2 linked regions of the Methylicorpusculum oleiharenae genome follow. The protein of the gene in region 1 interacts with the protein of each later gene in a pairwise test. Links are inferred from orthologs where the notes say so. Each region holds a gene or a part of one and is shown in the gene's direction. Other genes may lie near its edges.

Region 1 (8,465 bases):
ATAGGAAAAACGATGGCGGCAATAGTAGATATTAAAGCAAGAGAAATCCTGGATTCGCGTGGTAACCCGACGATCGAAGCCGATGTCATTCTTTCATCCGGAGTAGTCGGCAGCGCGATGGTGCCATCGGGCGCCTCCACCGGCGAACGTGAAGCGATCGAATTACGCGATGGCGATAAAGCACGTTATTTGGGTAAAGGTGTTTTGAACGCAGTAAACAACGTCAAAACTGAAATTCGTTCAGCCGTTTTAGGAATGGATGCGGCGGATCAGGCCGGCATTGATCAAAAAATGATAGTACTTGATGGTACCGATACTAAAGCCCGTTTAGGCGCAAACGCAATGCTGGCTGTTTCTATGGCTAGCGCACACGCTGCTGCAAAAGAAGCGGCACAGCCTTTGTATCGCTATCTGAACAAATCCGGTGAATTCGTTATGCCCGTACCGATGATGAACATCATCAACGGCGGCTCCCATGCCGATAACAGTGTCGATTTGCAGGAATTTATGATTTTGCCTGTGGGTGCGCCCACTTTCCGCGAAGCGATTCGTTATGGAACTGAAGTTTTTCACACGCTGAAAAAAGTATTGTCCGATAAAGGTTTGGCAACAACCGTAGGCGATGAAGGTGGTTTTGCACCGAATCTTTCTTCCAATGAAGAGGCCATCAGCGTCATTCTGCAAGCGATTGAAAAAGCTGGTTACAAACCAGGCGTAGATATCTACCTGGGTCTGGATGCGGCTGCTTCTGAATACTATAAAAACGGCGTATACGATCTGGCTTCAGAAAAGAAAACCTATACCTCCGAAAAAATGGTCGATTTCCTGGCTGATTGGGTTAATAAATATCCGATTATCAGTATTGAAGACGGTCTGGACGAAAACGATTGGGACGGCTGGAAATTACTGACTGAAAAACTGGGCGGTAAAATCCAATTGGTTGGTGATGATCTGTTTGTCACCAATCCGGCTATTTTGAAACAGGGCATAGAAAAGAACATTGCCAACTCTATTCTGATCAAAGTCAATCAAATCGGTACCTTGACCGAAACTTTGGCCGCAATCGATATGGCCCAGGCTGCAGGTTATTCTGCCGTTGTTTCTCATCGTTCAGGTGAAACCGAAGACACCACTATTGCTGATTTAGTGGTTGCTACCGGCACCGGTCAGATAAAAACAGGTTCATTGAGCCGTTCCGACCGTATTGCCAAATACAACCGCCTGATGAAAATCGAGGATGAGTTGGAAGGCAAAGCCCTTTATGCAGGCCGCAAAGCCTTCAGAATGCTCTAGGATTGACTGGTGAGAGCGGTCCTGCCGGGCCGCTCTTGACTAATCGTATTGATCATATGAGCGCTTATAAAATTATTTCAATCATTATTGTTCTGTTGATAGCCCATTTGCAGTATCGTTTGTGGTTAGGTGATGGCGGTATCAAGCAGATTGAACAATATGACCAAAAACTGCAGGATTTAAGCTTGCAGGTCAAGGAAAAAAAAGAACGCAACGATCAGCTTTACAGTGAAGTGCTGGACTTGCGCAAAGGCCAGGACGCCATTGAAGAAAGAGCCCGTTACGAATTGGGAATGATTAAGGAAAATGAAACTTTTTTTCAGGTTCTGGAATAAAAGGTCTTTTTCTTTTAATCCGGCACTTCCAAAATGCGCTTCGCGCATCACCTCACTAAACCGCTTTTTGCTAACGCGCTATTTTTAAATGAACACAATACACTCCCGATTTTGGGCTATTGTTCCTGCGGCCGGGGTTGGCAAAAGGATGCAAGCCGATAAGCCCAAACAATATCTCTCCCTGGCTGGAAAAGCCGTATTAGAACAAACTCTGCTGCGTTTGTTGGACGTTGAACAATTGAGCGGAATAGCGGTTGCTATTTCTCAGGAAGACCCCTATTGGCCTGAACTGGGAATTGCCGGACACCCCAAGGTTATCACTGCGCCCGGCGGTAAAGAACGGGCCGACTCAGTGCTGTCCGGTTTAAGATCGATTCGCGAACGTGCTGATGACAATGATTGGGTGCTGGTGCATGATGCTGCAAGACCTTGTATTACTCGTAGTGATGTTGTTTTGTTGATGGCGTCCTTGAAAGACGATGCTGTTGGCGGCATTTTGGCTTTAGCTTCGCATGACACACTCAAGCAGGTTGAAGGACGAATCATTCATGGCACTCTGGATAGGACACATATTTGGCGGGCATTGACACCGCAAATGTTTCGCTACGGAATGTTGAAAGCTGCACTGGAAGCAGGGGAGGGCAATCCGGCGATTACCGATGAGGCCAGCGCACTGGAATTAATGGGTTATCAACCCAAAATAGTCGAAGGCAGGCCGGATAATATAAAAATCACGCGTCCCGAGGACTTGGCGCTGGCGCAATTTTATTTGGAGCAACAATGATTCGAATTGGTCAAGGCTATGATGTTCATCGGTTTAAAGACGATGGCGATGTGATCCTGGGTGGCGTCACTATTCCGTATGAAAAAGGCCTGGAAGCGCACTCTGACGGCGACGTGGTGCTGCATGCATTGTGCGATGCGTTATTGGGCGCGGCGGCATTGGGTGATATCGGCAAGCATTTTCCAGATACCGACCCGGAATTTAAGGGTGCCGATAGCCGGGTTTTATTGCGGCATGTCCACCGTATCGTGCGGGAAAAAGGTTATAAACTGGTCAACGCGGATATTACCATCATCGCCCAGGCGCCCAAGATGGCGCCTTATATTCCTGAGATGTGCTTCAATATTGCCGAGGATTTGGATGTGACTGTCGATGATATCAATGTCAAAGCGACCACTACCGAGAAACTGGGTTTTGAAGGACGAAAAGAAGGCATTGCCGTTCAAGCGGTTGTCCTGATAGAAAAGTAAAGTATTTTGGCCTTTAGTTTCGTAGCGCAGAGTACACATCAACTGATTAATCAGGTATCTGACTGTTCTGACCGCATCAATGGGAGCGTGAATTTTGAAGCGACTAATGTTTTTCGTTATATTTCAGTTACTGATCGGGTGCGCTGCGCAATCCGATAGATCCACTTCTGATGCAATACAAAGTCAAAAAGATGCAAAGACGCTCGATGTGCAAGATAGCCGTTGGCAACTTAAGCACTTTGTCACTGCTACTGGCGAAATAATCCCGATGCTGGAAGGTACGGCAATCGATGCGGTTTTTACTAACGGTAAACTTACCGGGCGCGGCGGCTGCAACCGCTATTTTGGCAGTTTTAAGCTTAAAGAGAAGACCGGGTTATCAGTGGTTAACCCGATCGGCTCAACAATGATGGCCTGTTCCCCAACAATTGACGAACAGGAACGCCGCTATTTTGATTTTTTAGCAAAGGTTGATGCATATCAGTTAGGTGAAAACGGTCACTCTTTAGTTCTTTTGAATAAAGAGGGAAAATCCTTGCTGGTATTCGATGTGCTTGTGCCGGCCGCTCTTGAAAATACGCCATGGCAAGCGACGGGGGTTAATAATGGCCGGGGTGGTGTCGTAGCGGATAAAAACACCCCTTTGGCGGTGGCGACGTTTGCTGGCGGGATTGTTCAAGGAAAAGCCGGATGTAACGGATTTTCAGCTGTTTATAGGGCAGAATCCGGAAATTTAAGTATTACGGCGGTAAAAACAACGCGTATGGCTTGTGCCGAGGAAGGGGTCATGGCGCTTGAAGCTAATTATCTGAAGGCATTGACTCAGGCCGTGAGGTATGAAATCAATGGCGATCAACTGAGATTGCTCGATAAAGAGGGTTCCTTGCTGATCAGTTTTATCAGACAGACCCAATAGAACCTTTCTTGTAACTCGCCCGTCTTGAATTGAGCGTGTAGGTGATTGATTTCAAAGTGTGCGTGAATAACTCCCTCTTGCTGAATCCTGTTCAATCAACTACCTAAACACAATATTGCTGGAGGAGTCGTCGATACTTACTCAGGCCGCAGGGAGCGGGACGAAACCATCCTGTAGGTTCCTGAAAGACATGGTATCAGACTGTTGCAACTGCTTATAAAGATTTGTTCGCTCTCAATTTGATCGTGCATTTATCGAATGGAGCAAATGAAAAATCGCTGTCCGCTACGTCAGCCGCTCATGCTTAGACTTAGGCAAAGCTCAACACTAACTGATTTACGCGTCTTGTACCCATTTTTGTAAGCTGCTTTTGAACATATCCTTGGTAACGCGTCAATTGATCAGCAGATGGGCATAAATACTGATGAAATAGCCAAGTGCAATTGCCGGAGTCCATTTTAAATGGCTAAAAAATGTATAGTAGCCTCTGGCCTGCCCCATTAACGCAACGCCTGCAGCAGAACCTATCGATAAAAGACTGCCTCCCACCCCGGCTGTTAACGTGACTAAAAGCCACTGGATTTCCGGCATCTCCGGATTCATGGTCAATACTGCAAACATGATGGGGATGTTATCAATAACTGCAGACATTATTCCGATGAGAATATTGGCCGAGGTAGCGCCCATTTCCCCATACATGAACTCGGAAGTGAGGCTCAAATATCCGATGAAACCCAATCCCCCCACAGACATAATGACACCGTAAAAGAAAAACAGTGTATCCCATTCGGATTTGGCTATATGACTGAATACGTCGAAGGCGCTGCCGCTGACTTCGGAGCCAGGGATCATGTCGAAAGAAGATTGCTCGCGTCTAAAAGCGGTCCTCAAATAATATCCGAACATTTTCAGATACCCAAGGCCCATCAACATGCCAAAAGCAGCTGGCAAGTGGAGAAATTGATGGAAAACAATTGAGGTGGCAATCGTGGATAAAAATAAAATAATAATTATAATGCCGCCGTGTTTGATAGTTAAATTTTCTTCGTCTGGGAGTTCAGGTCGGCCCTTGGGGATATACCTGTGCATAATGGCTGCAGGGATTAAAAAGTTAATGAGTGAAGGTATGAACAGTTTAAAAAAAGTCCAAAAGTCTAAGATATCTTTTTGCCAAACCATTAATGTAGTGATGTCGCCAAAAGGACTAAACGCTCCTCCTGCATTTGCCGCTACAACAATATTGACGCAGGCAATGCCTATGAATTGCGGTTTTGAGGCGCCTACAGTCAAAACGACTGTGCACATAATTAATGCGGTGGTCAAATTATCGGCCACGGGAGAGATGAAAAATGCTAACAATCCTGTGATCCAGAAAAGCTGCCTATAGCTGAATTCCCGCGAGACCAAGCGATAATGAAGGGCATCAAACACGCCCCGCTCAATCATTGCGCTGATGTAAGTCATTGCAACCAACAGAAAAAAGAAAAGTTCCGAGTATTCGAGAAAATTATGTCTCAATGCGATCGATACCTGATCAGTCAAGCCTTGTGATTGATATGCGAACGCAATTAGCGCCCAAATTAAACCGGCGACAATTAGAACCGGTTTGGATTTTTGTAAATGTAGCTTTTCCTCAAAAATGACCAGGAGGTAGGCCAGAAAGAAAATAAAAAGCGCTATATACCCCGTGGTCTCTGTAGTTAAGTTTAACCGATCACTATCAGGTTCAGAGCTCCACGCTGATAGGGGTAAAAATAAAAAAAGGTTAAACAACATTGAGTTGAATACGGTTTTCATAGACAAATATTCCAGGTGAGAAATGGAAAAGGCGTTATCCATTTTAAGATATGAAAAACTGAAGTCTTCATGGATCTATCAGTTACTGTTTACGGAACCTTTAAAAAATTATCTGCTCATATTCGTGCACAAGGTACTATGTAAATAATGCCCCCGTACTTACTAGTCGCTCGCCTTGAATTGAGGGTGTAGGTGATTGATTTACAAAGAACGCGTGAGACTATCCTGGTTACATAAGTGGTAAATAGCATCTTGTTTTACTGACCATAACAGATATAAAAATGATTCTCTTCAGGAAATTGGTTTGAGCAACAAACAGGTCTTTAAAAAAATATACGTTTAAGCATAGCTTTTTTAACTTTCTATTACCTTTCAAGTATTTCTGTCCCATGTCGATATGAAAATTTTATTAGTGGAAGACGATAATGTATTGTCCGATGGTTTGACCCATACGCTGTCCAAAAGCGGTTATTCAGTCACTTGTGCAACTAGCGGTAGCTATGCAGAGCATGCGTTGGCGGCGCAGGACTTTGACTTGATTGTCCTGGATTTGGGTTTGCCTGATATGGATGGTTTAAAGCTTTTGAAGCGCCTAAGAAGCCGGAAGATAGGTTTGCCCATTATCATATTGACGGCTCGGGACGGCATGAATGACCGTATTGAGGGAATAGCCCAGGGAGCGGATGATTATTTGACCAAACCGTTTGAATTACGAGAGCTGGAAGTGCGAATCAATGCTTTGATAAGGCGTTGTTATGGTGGTTTCAGTAACGTAATTCAAGTTGGCCGATTGTCATTGGATACACAAGATCATCAGATATCAGCTGATGGGCAATTACTATTACTTTCAGCCAGAGAATTCGGAGTTTTGGAAATGTTGTTAATGCAAGCGGGAAAAGTGGTTTGCAAAGAGCGGATTTCTCAACGCCTGTCCAATGATGGCGAGGGACTGGCCGACAATGCCATAGAAGTTTATGTCCACCGGTTGCGTAAACGAATTGAACCCTATGGCGCAGTGATAAGAACGGTCCGGGGCTTGGGTTATTTGCTTGAAACTTCAAAAAATGAATAAAAAAAGGAGCTTGAGGACAGAGATTATTCTGCGCTTGTCGGTGCCTGTCATTTTTTTCATGGCGGTTGAAACGGTGTTGTCTTATTTCACCACACTGCATTATGTCGATGAGGCCTATGATCGATGGCTGCTCGATTCTGCAAGGTCTTTAATGCAGGAAATCAAGCTTATAGAAGGACAGGCTGTAGTTGATTTGCCCCCGGAAGCGTTAGCTATTTTTAAATGGGATGATCTGGATAAAACCTATTTTAATGTTATCTCCGAGGAAAGAGGCTTATTGGCCGGCGATGCATTTGTACCCGAAACATTGGGCTCCTCGCAAGAAACTGAAAAGCCCATTTATTTCAATGCGATTGTCAATGACGAGTCGGTCAGAGTCGTGTCAATCAAGGTTCCTCTTGCTTATGAGGCGACGGAGACTATCCATATTCATGTCGCAGAAACACAGAAAAAGCGAAGAGTCATGATGTTCGATATTCTCATGGCGGATTTAATTCCTCAGCTTTTACTGGTCATAATGGCTGGGTTTTACTTGTTAAGGGGTGTTAAACGGGGGTTGCAGCCTTTACACGAACTGGCTGACGAAATAGCTCAGCGTTCACCGCAAGATTTAAGCCCGATTCCCGAATCTCATGTTTTTCAGGAAGTGCATACGCTCACGGACACGATTAATAACCTGTTTAATCGATTGGCTTTGGCAATTGCCGGTCAGCAACGCTTCATATCGAATGCCGCTCATCAACTGCGTACACCGCTGGCCGGACTTAAATTACAGGCAGAACGCGCGCTTCGAGAAAAAGATCTGGCAGAGATGAAGCCTGCTTTGGAGCAGATTCAGGTCAGTGCCGACCGAATGTCTCATTTGATAACTCAACTTTTGGTATTGGCTAAGTCAGGTCCTTTAGAGGCAGGCTATCAGCTTAAGCCTTTGGCGCTCTGTAAATTGGTCAAGGCGCTTGCGATTGATTATGCACCTTTAGCAATTCAGCACAACATGGAGTTGGTATTTGAAGGTCCTGATAACGATATTATCATTCAGGGCGATGAGATTCTGTTGCGGGAATTATTGGGTAATTTAATAGACAACGCGATTAAATACGGGCATGAGAGCGGTGTTATTGTTATTAGTGTACTTATTAAGCCCTATCCCTCGTTGATTGTCGAAGATGATGGGCCTGGTATTCCTGCAGCAGAGCAGGAAAAGATTTTTGAACGATTTTATCGTATTCCCGGCAGTCTGGGAGACGGTTGCGGTTTAGGACTTGCGATAGTCAAAGAAATTGCGATGCTTCATCAGGCTCAACTTAACCTGGGTAGCTCGGATCAATTGGGAGGAGGGCGGTTTGAGGTTATATTTAACGGAAAACCGGAAAATATGCGATAAAAGTAAGGATTTATCATGTCTTACGACCGGTATTTCGCTTAAATCCTTAACTATTGTGTTTAAAAGACCGGCTTGCCCTGGTTTTTGGTTAAAAAAGAATGACTATGCCATGAATTTTATCCATGTTAATCTGTTTAGCCAATTAAGAAGTCATAATGCCAGTGATTCTGGGGGCATTGGAGAGAGTTTTTTGTAAGCATCTACTCACCCCCTTCAATTTTATGGGGTGGAGGCGGGTGGCTTGAAAGGGCTTCTGCAACAGGGATGTTTCAGATGCTACAACAAGGCTGACTTTTTCTTTTGAATTATTGGAAATTGAACTCTTTATGAGGCCTTTTGAAAAATTGATTCGTGTTGCGATTGAAGAGGGTGCTCAAAATACGGTGAACAATATTAAGAACTTATTGGTGCCTG
Region 2 (3,959 bases), 4.5 Mb from region 1 along the record:
GGCTGTACCCTTTGCCTGAATGGGAAAAGCTCGAACAAACGATTGTCAAGCTACCCACCCTGAATAAAATGGCCGGCATGTTGCGGCGTTTTGTAATTGGCAATGCCACTGAATGTGAAATGGATGGCCAGGGGCGGATGTTGATTCCCGAGAAATTAAGAGAATTTGCCCAAATGGACAAAAAAATTATGCTGGTTGGGCAACTCAATAAATTTGAGCTTTGGAGTGAGCTTGCCTGGACCGCAAAAGAACATGAATGGATGGACGGTGGCGATACGGAAGGGCTTGAGGAGTTAGGAACATTATCGTTTTAATCATTGGGAAGACTTTGTGCAGCACCGACCGGTTTTATTTGTAGAGGCGCTGCAGGCTTTAGCCATAAAAGAACAAGGCACTTATATCGATTGCACTTTCGGGAGAGGAGGGCACAGTCAGGGTATATTGGCCGGTCTTGGCAAGCAGGGGCGTTTGCTGGCGTTGGATAGAGATAAGGCGGCCATTGATTCGGCTGTTGCCCAGGAACTGCAGCAAGATGCCCGATTTACTTTGGTGCACAGTCGCTTTTCGGCATTGACATTGATTGCCGGTCAGCATGATTTACTGGGTTGTGTCGACGGGATTTTAATGGACTTAGGTGTTTCCTCGCCGCAGCTTGATAGGCCTGAGCGTGGTTTCAGCTTTATGAACGATGGACCTTTGGACATGAGAATGGATATTCATCATGGCGAAACCGCCGCGCAGTGGCTTTCGCATATTGATGAGCAAAGTTTGGCCAAGGTCTTGTTTGAATACGGTGAAGAGCGTTTTGCCCGGAGAATTGCCCGGACTATCGTTTCATCCAGGATGACAAATCCGATTTTAACGACCCGTCAACTGGTCGAGTTGATTGAAGACGCTGTGCCGGTGAGAGAGAAACATAAACATCCTGCCACGCGTACTTTTCAGGCGATTCGCCTGGAAATCAATCAGGAATTGAACGAACTCAAGTCAGCGCTGGATCAATCGGTTGAGGTACTAAAGCCGGGAGGCCGGTTGGTTGTCATATCGTTTCATTCATTAGAAGACCGCATCGTCAAGCGTTTTATAAGAGCGGAGTCGGGCGGCAAATATGACCCGGGTCGGCTACCGGTAAAAGAATCCGAGATAAGTAAAGGACTGCTAAAAAAGATGGGTAAGGCTATAAAAGCCGGTGACGAGGAAGTGTCTGAAAATCCCAGATCCAGAAGTGCCGTTATGCGGGTGGCTGAAAAAATATGAATGTGGTCAAGATTAAGGTCCTGTTGATGATGGGGCTTGTGGTTGGGCTTTTAGGTTCGGCTTTGGCGGTTATTTACAGTAAGTACCAATCGAGGTTGTTGTTCATTGAGATTCAAAAGCAAGAACGGGAACTCGATCGCTATGAAGTCGAATGGGGTCAGTTGCAACTTGAGCTAACGACTTTAGCGGAAGAAAATAGAGTTGAACAAATTGCGCGCGAGAAGCTGAGGCTGGTTTTGCCGCAACGGGAAGCGATTATTTACATTAAGCCCTAGATGCGCCGTTTTAATACACAGAAACAAACAAGGAAGCCGGTCAACGATTTTGCGGTAAGACGTAAAGTGTTGCTGGCTTTTATGTTGGGGGGAATGGCATTACTGGTAGGTCGCGCCTTTGATTTGCAAGTGCTGAATAAGCAGTTTTTAAAGCAGCAAGGTGATATGAGGCATGTTAGCGAAGTGGCGGTTTCTGCCTATCGAGGCATGATTCTGGATAGGAATGACGAGCCTTTGGCCATCAGTTCCCCGGTTGAGTCTGCGTGGGTCAACCCAATGGAGTTGGCTGAAGTTGCCCCTTCGGATATTAAACAAGTCGAGCAACTGCTGGGTTTGTCTGAAGGTAAAATTGCCAAGTTGATAATACCCGGATCAAAGCGCCAATTTGTTTATGTCAAAAGACGTATCAATCCGGATCTGGCAGAGCGGGTAAAAAAGCTCAGTATTAAAGGCGTTTATTTCGATCGTGAATTTAAGCGGTATTACCCTGCAGGTCCTATCTCTGCTCAACTGGTGGGCTTCACCAATATTGATGATGTTGGGCAAGAAGGCATTGAACTGGCTTATGAAAGTCTTTTAAAGGGCGTAACCGGCCGAAAACGTGTAATCAGGGATGGCAAGCGGCAAATTATTGCTGATATTGAAGCCATTAAAGCACCCATTAACGGACAAAACATAAAGCTAAGCATTGACGAGCGTATTCAGTACATTGCTTATCGGGAATTGCAGGCAGGCGTGATTGAAAATCAGGCTGATGCCGGAGCGCTGGTGCTTTTGGATGCAAAAACAGGCGAGGTGTTGGCTAATGTCAATTACCCTTCCTTCAATCCGAATATGCCTACCGGGACAAACAAAGGTGCATTTCGAAACAGAGGTCTGACTGATTTGTTTGAGCCCGGATCAACCGTCAAGCCATTCGTGATAGCGGCGGCATTACAGGGCGGTTTTATCAAGGAAGGTATAAAAATTGAAACGGACGGCGCTTACCGGGTTGGCCGAAATGTTGTTAAGGATATTCACAATTACGGCACCATGGATTTAACGCAGGTTTTAAAAAAATCCAGCAATGTTGCAACCAGTAAAGTCGCGTTGACTATGCCACCTAAATATTTTTGGGGGTTTTATCACCGACTGGGTTTTGGTGTCTCGGCGGGTTTGGACTTTCCCGGTGAAGCCAACGGCAGTTTATTGGATTACCACCGGTGGAATAACTTTGCTCAAGCGACCTTGTCGTTCGGTTATGGTGTCAATACCTCGGTCTTACAGTTGGCGCGAGCTTATACCGCATTGGCTGATGATGGCGTTTTACATTCAGTCAGCTTGCTGAAAAGAGATGAAGATACGGACGAAAAGCGTGTGTTTTCATCAAAAACAGCCAAACAGATACGCAGCATGCTTGAACATGTGGTGATGCAGGATGGAACAGCCTATCTTGCAAGGGTCGATGGTTACCGAGTTGCGGGTAAAACCGGTACTGTCAGAAAAGCCGGTGCCGGCGGGTATAAGGAAAAAAAGTATTTGTCGGTATTTGTCGGTATGGCTCCTGCCAGTAATCCACGCTTAGTCATGGCGGTTATGGTGGATGAGCCCAAAGCCGGGAAATATTATGGCGGACTGGTCTCTGGGCCGGTTTTTTCAAATGTGATGGCGGGCGCATTGCGGGTATTGGGCGTAGCTCAGGATCAGGTCGAAACCATGCCTTTATTACTTTCAAATAAAACGGTCCAGTAAAAAATGAAGCTAAGCAGCTTACTGGAGGGCTATGCCTCGGTAATAAATGATATTTCCATTCAGGGTTTGACGTTAAACAGCCGTGAAGTTAAGCCTGGAGATGCTTTTATTGCGTTGTCGGGGGCCAGGCAGCATGGCTTATTGTTTGCTGAAGACGCCATAAAAAGAGGTGCGGTAGCCATCATTTATGACTCCGCTTCTTGTGAAGATGTGAAGTTTAATCAGGATCAGGCGGTTTTTTTCGTTGCAGTTGAGCAGTTACATGCGCGCTTGGGTGATATTGCCGGGCGCTATTATGCTGAGCCTTCTGCAGCTATGAGCCTGATTGGCATAACTGGAACCAACGGTAAGACGTCTTGCAGTCAGTTTCTGGGTCAAGCGATGGATGACTGTGGCATTATCGGAACGTTAGGCTGGGGTAGTTGGGGTGAGCTTAAAACAACTCAAAATACTACGCCTGATGCGCTGGCGATCCAGGCCATGCTAGCCGCATTTAAACAGGAAGGAAAAAGGTCGGTAGCAATGGAAGTGTCGTCTCACGGATTGGAGCAAGGCCGTGTTAATGGGATCACATTTAAAGGTGCGGTTTATACCAATATCAGCCGTGATCACCTGGATTATCACGGTTCAATGGAAAATTATGTCGAGGCAAAGTTAAGGCTTTTAGCCAAACCGGGTGTGCAGTTTGCGGTTATC

The links. Proteins that work in one complex are often made in the same cells at the same time.
Region 2: the proteins of ftsB (region 1) and ftsL interact in binary tests that used the Escherichia coli proteins (3 or more experiments, as listed by UniProt). The link is inferred for Methylicorpusculum oleiharenae from one-to-one orthologs.

Annotation. Positions count from the first base shown.
Region 1 is NZ_WUTY02000001.1:4,808,497-4,816,961, reverse strand. What follows is about bases 1-2,988. They hold ftsB (cell division protein FtsB), read left to right. Parts: upstream 1-1,349; coding sequence 1,350-1,628; downstream 1,629-2,988. Other genes in these bases: ispF (2-C-methyl-D-erythritol 2,4-cyclodiphosphate synthase), read left to right, coding at 2,409-2,882; ispD (2-C-methyl-D-erythritol 4-phosphate cytidylyltransferase), read left to right, coding at 1,717-2,412; eno (phosphopyruvate hydratase), read left to right, coding at 13-1,293; kdsA (3-deoxy-8-phosphooctulonate synthase), read left to right, coding at 1-4. Outside these bases: GO003_RS21460 (META domain-containing protein), read left to right, coding at 2,989-3,798; sodium:proton antiporter NhaD, read right to left, coding at 4,192-5,595; GO003_RS21450 (response regulator), read left to right, coding at 5,993-6,667; GO003_RS21445 (sensor histidine kinase), read left to right, coding at 6,660-8,051; GO003_RS26300 (hypothetical protein), read left to right, coding at 8,360-8,465. UniProt on the Escherichia coli protein: Essential cell division protein. May link together the upstream cell division proteins, which are predominantly cytoplasmic, with the downstream cell division proteins, which are predominantly periplasmic.
Region 2 is NZ_WUTY02000001.1:294,048-298,006, reverse strand. What follows is about bases 1-2,892. They hold ftsL (cell division protein FtsL), read left to right. Parts: upstream 1-1,253; coding sequence 1,254-1,532; downstream 1,533-2,892. Other genes in these bases: GO003_RS01410 (peptidoglycan D,D-transpeptidase FtsI family protein), read left to right, coding at 1,533-2,892; rsmH (16S rRNA (cytosine(1402)-N(4))-methyltransferase RsmH), read left to right, coding at 331-1,257; mraZ (division/cell wall cluster transcriptional repressor MraZ), read left to right, coding at 1-314. In the rest of the region: more of GO003_RS01410, read left to right, coding at 2,893-3,263; GO003_RS01405 (UDP-N-acetylmuramoyl-L-alanyl-D-glutamate--2,6-diaminopimelate ligase), read left to right, coding at 3,267-3,959. UniProt on the Escherichia coli protein: Essential cell division protein. May link together the upstream cell division proteins, which are predominantly cytoplasmic, with the downstream cell division proteins, which are predominantly periplasmic.